One region of the Shewanella sp. AS16 genome, then DNA from elsewhere that is predicted to be linked to it. Evidence: predicted binding sites of a transcription regulator. Region 1 holds the regulator's gene; the other holds the start of a gene.
The links. Region 1 encodes ArgR, which controls arginine synthesis, uptake and breakdown. Its sites were predicted from a motif close to ANTGAATANNTATTCANT; they were not measured.
Positions count from the first base shown of each region.

Region 2: a site for ArgR is predicted at 1,836-1,853, ahead of LZP73_RS12495 (aspartate aminotransferase family protein). Genes of this name have one in related genera too.

Region 1 covers NZ_JAKCLK010000001.1:1,039,910-1,043,325, reverse strand. Annotated here, with positions in the region: gene LZP73_RS04685 (LysR family transcriptional regulator) at 1-782, opposite strand, end outside; gene LZP73_RS04680 (NAD(P)-dependent oxidoreductase) at 907-1,542, shown strand; gene argR (transcriptional regulator ArgR) at 1,616-2,080, opposite strand; gene mdh (malate dehydrogenase) at 2,386-3,321, shown strand.
Region 2 covers NZ_JAKCLK010000004.1:95,781-99,196, forward strand. Annotated here, with positions in the region: gene astA (arginine N-succinyltransferase) at 1-268, opposite strand, end outside; gene LZP73_RS12495 (aspartate aminotransferase family protein) at 391-1,608, opposite strand; gene LZP73_RS12500 (alpha/beta hydrolase) at 1,915-2,835, opposite strand; gene LZP73_RS12505 (HDOD domain-containing protein) at 2,915-3,416, opposite strand, start outside.

The sequences.
Region 1 (3,416 bases):
CCCGGGGCGGTATATTCGGGCAGCACTTCCAGCAGTCGGCCGTCGGCCAGATAGGGATTGGCGAGATCGGCCGGCAGACAGACGATGCCGCGTCCGCGCAGCGCGGCGCCGACCAGTACCCCCATGTCGTTGGCCTGCAGGTTGCCGCTGAGCCTGAGCTGTTTATGCTGTTGGCCCTTCAGCAGCAGCCAGCCAGGTTGGCTGCTGTGCAGCAGGCAATTGTGTGCCAGCAGATCCTCCGGGGTGGCTATGTCAGGCGCCCTGGCGAGGTAGGCCGGCGCGGCGCAGAGCACATTGTCTATCGCCATCAGGCGCCTGGCAATCAGGCTGTCATCGGGTTGCTCGGTGAACCTCAGTGCCACGTCCACCCGCTCCCCCACCAGTTGTGCGAAACTGTCCGACATCAGCAATTGTATCTTGACCTTGGGGTGCAATTGGATGAAAGCATCGACCACCTCATACAGGCTGTGCTGGCCCAGGCCTATGGGCGTCGCAATACGTATGGTACCCACAAGTTCGGTATTATGGCTGTGGGCACGGCTCTCCATCGCCGTGACTTCGGCCAGGATACGCTGACAGTATTGCAGCGCCTCTTCTCCCTGCAATGTCAGGCTGACGCTGCGGGTGGTGCGGTGCAGCAAGCGCTGGCTGAGCCAATGCTCTATCTCTTTGACATGACGGGAGACCTGCAAGCGACTGAGTGCCAGGTTATCGGCCGCGCGGGTGAAGCTGCCGCAGTTGGCCACTTCGACGAAACTGCGGATCGCCGTTATCTTTTCCATTTTGCCCGGATGTGCCCTTATTGGTATCTCAAATTGAGACAATGTTGCTCATATGCCGATGTTTATCACGTGAATTGCCGCAAGTAAACTGGCTGCAATGTTAATCATCTGAGTGAGGCAAACAATGAAACTGGCAATTTTAGGGGCAACGGGTTGGATTGGCGGCAATATATTGCAGGAGGCCAAGCGCCGTGGCCATGAGGTGGTGGCACTGGTACGGGATCCGGCCAAGCTGCAGCAGGATGGGGTCGAGGTGAGAAGCCTGGATCTGAATCGACTGCCGCTGGCGCCGCAGGTGTTCGCCGGTGTCGATGCCGTCATAGCGTCTGTCGGTGGCCGGGCGCAGCAGGATCATGCCGTAGTCGCCCAAACGGCGGCGCGGCTGCTTGAGGCGCTGCCCGATGCCGGAGTCCGGCGCCTGCTGTGGGTTGGCGGTGCCGGCAGCCTGGAAGTGGCACCCGGGGTGACGCTGGTATCCTCGCCCGACTTCCCCGAGGCCTACAGGGCGGAGGCATTGGCCCAGGGGGAGGCGCTTGAGGTCTTCAGGAAGAGTGACAGCGGGGTCGATTGGACCTTCGTCAGCCCGGCGGCCGAGATCTATCCGGGTGAGCGTGAAGGCGACTATCGTATCGGTGGCGATAGCTTCTTCACCGATGCCAGCGGCAAGAGTCGCATTTCAGTCACAGACTATGCCAGGGCCATGCTGGATGAGGCCGAAGCGGCGCAATATCCGGGGCAGCGCATCAGCGTCGCCTATTAGCCAGGGGCCGGCGTAGCCTGTACAGAGAAAAACGGCTCACTGAAGTGAGCCGTTTTTCTATTGCAGCCGGGGATTATTCGGCGTAGTTAAACAGCGACTTGATGGTTTCCAGCGTGTCTTCTATGTCGTGGATGCTCGAAGGACAGAGGAAGATGGTATCGTCGCCGGCTATGGTGCCCAGTATGCCTTCCGGCTTGCCTATGGAGTCCAGCAGGCGGGCGATGAGTTGGGCGGCGCCGGGGCTGGTGCGTACCACTATCATGGCCTGGTTGTGATCCACATCCAGCACCAGGTTCTTCAGGGGGCTGCCTGCGGTGGGGACCCCGAGTTCGGCGGGCAGACAATAGACCATTTCCTGCTTGGCGTTGCGGGTGCGCACGGCGCCGAACTTGCTCAGCATGCGTGAGACTTTAGACTGGTTGATGTTGCTGAAGCCTTCGGCCTGCAGCGCTGTGACTATTTCGCTCTGGGAGCCGAAGCGCTCTTCTTTCAGGATAGATTTAAAGATCCTGACGAGGTCATCTTGATTCTTGGTCATGGGTAATTTCTTATTCGTTATTATTCAAAAAAACTCCCTCATCTTGAATAATATTCACCATCAAGTCAACGAATATTCGAAACCCATGAATAAAAATGCATTGCCTGGGTTGGCGTTAGCCCTGTTCCCCCTGGCGGACCGCCCGGGGCCGTCGGGGCCAGTCTCAAACCCGGCTGGCAGCGTACAGGAAACTTTCCCCCTTAAGACCAAGGGATAATTGAAATTATCCTGCCTTTGCAGTAATGTGGCGCCATCATTAAAATAGATCTATGTCACACCTAATCCGAGAATCGACGGAGATAATTATGAAAGTTGCTGTACTTGGTGCTGCCGGTGGTATCGGCCAGGCACTCGCCCTACTGTTAAAAACTCAACTGCCTGCGGGTTCACAACTGTCTCTCTATGATATCGCCCCGGTCACTCCGGGTGTTGCGGTGGATTTGAGCCACATACCGACCGCCGTTGAAGTCAAAGGTTTCGCCGGTGAAGACCCAACGCCAGCCCTGGTGGGTGCCGACGTAGTATTGATCTCTGCCGGTGTTGCCCGCAAGCCGGGCATGGATCGTTCGGATCTGTTTAACATCAATGCCGGCATAGTCCGCAACCTGATCGAGAAAGTGGCCGCGACCTGTCCCAAGGCGCTGATCGGTGTCATCACCAACCCGGTTAACACCACAGTGGCAATTGCCGCCGAAGTGCTGAAAAAAGCCGGCGTCTATGACAAGAACCGTCTGTTCGGTGTGACCACCCTCGACGTGATCCGCTCAGAAACCTTCATCGCCGAATTAAAAGGCCTGAACGTGGCCGACGTGAAGGTGAATGTCATAGGTGGCCACAGCGGCGTGACCATTCTGCCGTTGTTGTCTCAGGTCGAAGGCGTGAGCTTCAGCGACGAAGAAGTTGCCACCATGACCACTCGCATCCAGAATGCCGGTACCGAAGTGGTTGAAGCCAAAGCCGGTGGCGGCAGCGCGACTCTGTCCATGGGTCAAGCCGCATGTCGTTTCGGTCTGTCACTGGTACGCGGTCTGCAAGGCGAAGCCAACGTGGTCGAATGTGCCTATGTCGACGGTGGCAGCGAGCACGCCGACTTCTTCGCCCAACCTGTGTTGCTGGGTAAGAATGGCGTTGAGAAAGTATTGCCTTACGGCGAGGTCAGCGAGTTTGAAGCCAATGCCCGTGATGCCATGCTGGACACGCTGAAAGCCGATATCAAACTGGGTGTGGAATTCGTCAAGTAATCCCCGTCCGGAATAAAAAAAGCGAAGCTCAGGCTTCGCTTTTTTTATGGGGTAATGCCTGTCGCAACCTGGCTCAAGCCATGCATGTGAGGGGC
Region 2 (3,416 bases), on a different contig from region 1:
AATGGTAAAACGCATCTTCCATGCCGACGGCCGCTTCGATACCACAGGTGCCTACCACCTCGCCTGTGTCTGTATCTTCGAGCACCATGAGATAACCTTCGTCGAAGGGCTCATCGACCGACTTTGAAAAAGAGGCTTCCGCCCTGGCAATTTTGCTATGCAGCAAATCGGCATTCACGGGTAACGAAGTGAAACCGTGACCCGACTCTTCGGCTATCTGGTAGAGTGCTTCGAAATCATTGCCGCGGATCGGGCGTATGATCAACATCTTAATGTCTCCTCACTGGAACTTGGCAATAGCACCGCCTCAGGATTAAAACTAGCGGCGGTGGATAAAAGCGCAAGCATTCCCTATGACCCTGGGGGTGGCGAGCCACACCCAGGGTCATCTTAGGCGGCTACAACTTTAGCGACGGCGCGCTCGAAACGCGCTAAACCTTCGGCGATATCCGCTTCAGGGATCACCAGCGAAGGCGTGAAACGTACCACGTTGGCACCGGCCATCAGGATCATCAGGCCTTCGGCAACGGAGGCAACCAGGAAGTCGCGCGAGCGTCCCTGATATTGCTCGTTCAGCACGGCACCGAGCAGCAGGCCCTTGCCTCTGATTTCGGAGAAGACATGGTACTTGGCATTGATCTTGTTCAAACCATCGCGGTACAGCTGTTCGCGATGCTTAACGCCCTCGAGCACTTCGGCAGTGTTCACCACATCCATCACCGCATTGCCAACGGCACAGGCCAAAGGGTTACCGCCATAGGTCGAACCATGGGTGCCTATCTTCAGGTGTTCGGCGATCTTGGCCGTAGTCAACATGGCCGCAATAGGGAAACCGCCACCCAGGGCCTTGGCCGTGGTCAGGATATCCGGTACTACGTCTGTGCTCATGTAGGCATACAAATCACCGGTACGACCCACACCTGTCTGCACTTCATCGAAGATCACCAGCGCATTATGTTTGTCGGCCAGGGTGCGCACCGCCTTGAGGAAGGCAGGATCGGCATCTATGATGCCACCCTCGCCTTGCAGCGGCTCGAGCATGATGGCGCAGGTCTTGTCGGAGATCACGGCTTCCAGTGCGGCGATATCGTTAAATGGCACATGGGTGATGCTCTGCGGCTTGGGACCGAAACCGTCTGAATAGGCGGCCTGGCCACCGACGCTCACTGTGAAGAAGGTTCTGCCGTGGAAGGCCTTGTCGAAGGCAATGATTTGATCTTTGTCGGCACCGAACTGCTCCAGGGCATAACGACGGGCCAATTTCAGTGCTGCTTCGTTCGCTTCGGCGCCCGAGTTGGCGAAATAAACCCGCTCGGCGAAGGTGGCATTGACCAGCTTGGTCGCCAGCGCCAGGGCAGGCTCGTTGGTCATCACGTTGGAAAGGTGCCATAACTTCTCACCCTGCTCCTTCAATGCGCCCACCAGTGCTGGATGACAATGGCCTAGACAGTTGACCGCGATACCACCGGCAAAATCGATAAACTCATTGCCTTGTTGATCCCAGACGCGGCTGCCTTCGCCACGGACGGGGATAACGGCTGCCGGCGCATAGTTAGGCACCATAACTTCATCAAATTGGGCACGTGTTAGATTCATGTCAACGCTCATTGCTTTCATCCTTTATTTTAGTCCACGACGCTTAAACGTCGCCGGGTACCGCGACAGATCTTCATCTCGAGTCAGAGGTACTGCGGGGCTGGTATTACTTAGTGGACATTATTAGCGAAATTGTGATGAAAATACCAGTTTTTCACAAACAGCCCTGGGTTCGGGCACGGGAATAATGCATAAAGATTGCGGATTAGGAACTATACAAGCGTTTAGCCTGGGGGCTTAAGGCATAAATAGTCACAAAAAAAGTTATTTGCCGGCATTTTCACTAGCTATTCATGAAATATGAATAATTACACAAGGTTAACCTCGGAGCCTGTCGCGGACAAATTCACAGATTTTTAACCTGGCATCGACCGCCTCGGGCAAGGCGGCGACCAGGGGGAAGACGTGAGGCATGTTGGGGTAAAACAGCGCCCGGATGTCACCGCCAGCGGCGCCGACTTTATCCAGCAACCGCTGTGAATCCTGCAGCAATAACTCTCGGGTGCCAGCGATGACCAAGATGGTGGGTAAACCACAGAGATCTCCCTGCAGCGGCGAGATTGCGGGCGCCATGGGGTCGGCCCCCGCCAGATAGGCTCCCCTGAGACGCAACAGAGACTCCAGGCTGAAGAAGGGATCCCCGGCAGCCAGCATGCGCTCAACATCGCCAGTTAAGGCGAGATCCAAAGCCGGGGAAATCAGGACACAGCCCAGTGGCATGGGCAAATGACGGCGTTTCAATTCGAGCAACAGGCTCAGCGCCAGATTACCGCCTGCCGAGTCCCCCATCAGCACCAGGCGCGTGGCGCTCTCGAGACTCAAGACTTGGATATAAGCCTCGAGCACATCGTCCAGGGCGGCGGGAAACGGATGCTCGGGCGCGAGACGATAATCCGGCACATAAATATCCGTATCGCAGCTAAGGCCCAACTCGGCCAACATGCGGGCATGGGCGTGAGGCGTCTTGAAACAGAAGCCTCCGCCACGAATGTAGAACAGACTACCTCTGGCTTCCCGGCTCTCCCCGGCGCGCATGCGGGGATAATACAGCAGCTCGCTCTGGCTCAAGGCCTTGCGGCTCGTCTCCAGCCCGGCGGGCCAGGCCAGCCAGCGGCGGTCCAGGGCCAGAAGTCTGAGCCTCAGCTGCGGCAGTGACCCTCTTGCCTTGCCATAGCCGAGGCAGGGGCGGACCAGATAGGATAATAAGGCATTGAACACGGCCCCTTGCCAGCTGGGCATAATTTCCCCCAATAGCGACGGCGCAGATTCGGACCGGTCCTGGGCCCAAATGCGGCCTGGACTGAGCCCGGCCTCAAGCTCATAATAGCTCGACCCTGCGATAATTCTGCCCTTTCAAGCGCAACACTTCCTGCTCGCTCAACTGGTAATAATCGAACATCAGGCGTTTCTCCTGCGGCGTTATCTGGCGCATTTCTTCGAGCATCAACACCTTGGCATAGCAAGAGGCGCGCGCTATCAGGGCCGCATCGGCAGACAAGCCGGCATAACTGGGTGACTCATCCAGTTCCTTGAGCATGAGCGTCAGCCGGCTGTCGCTGAAATTCAGCAAGCTGGGCAATAGCCAGTTGAGTCTCTGCCCCTGGCTCTGCACTTGTTCCAGCAAAGCCCTGGCGGGGAATGGCGTCGCCATCACGGCATCATAGAGTTCCTTGTCCTTGCTCTTATGGGCTTCGCGCAACCACTCACCCCAGTGTTTCTCATACAAGCCGGCACTGCAGCTGAGTACCACCGAGGTTCCCAGCTGGTTCAACAGGGCACAGGTGTACATCAAGCCCTCGTCGCCGTCATGCAACTTGGCC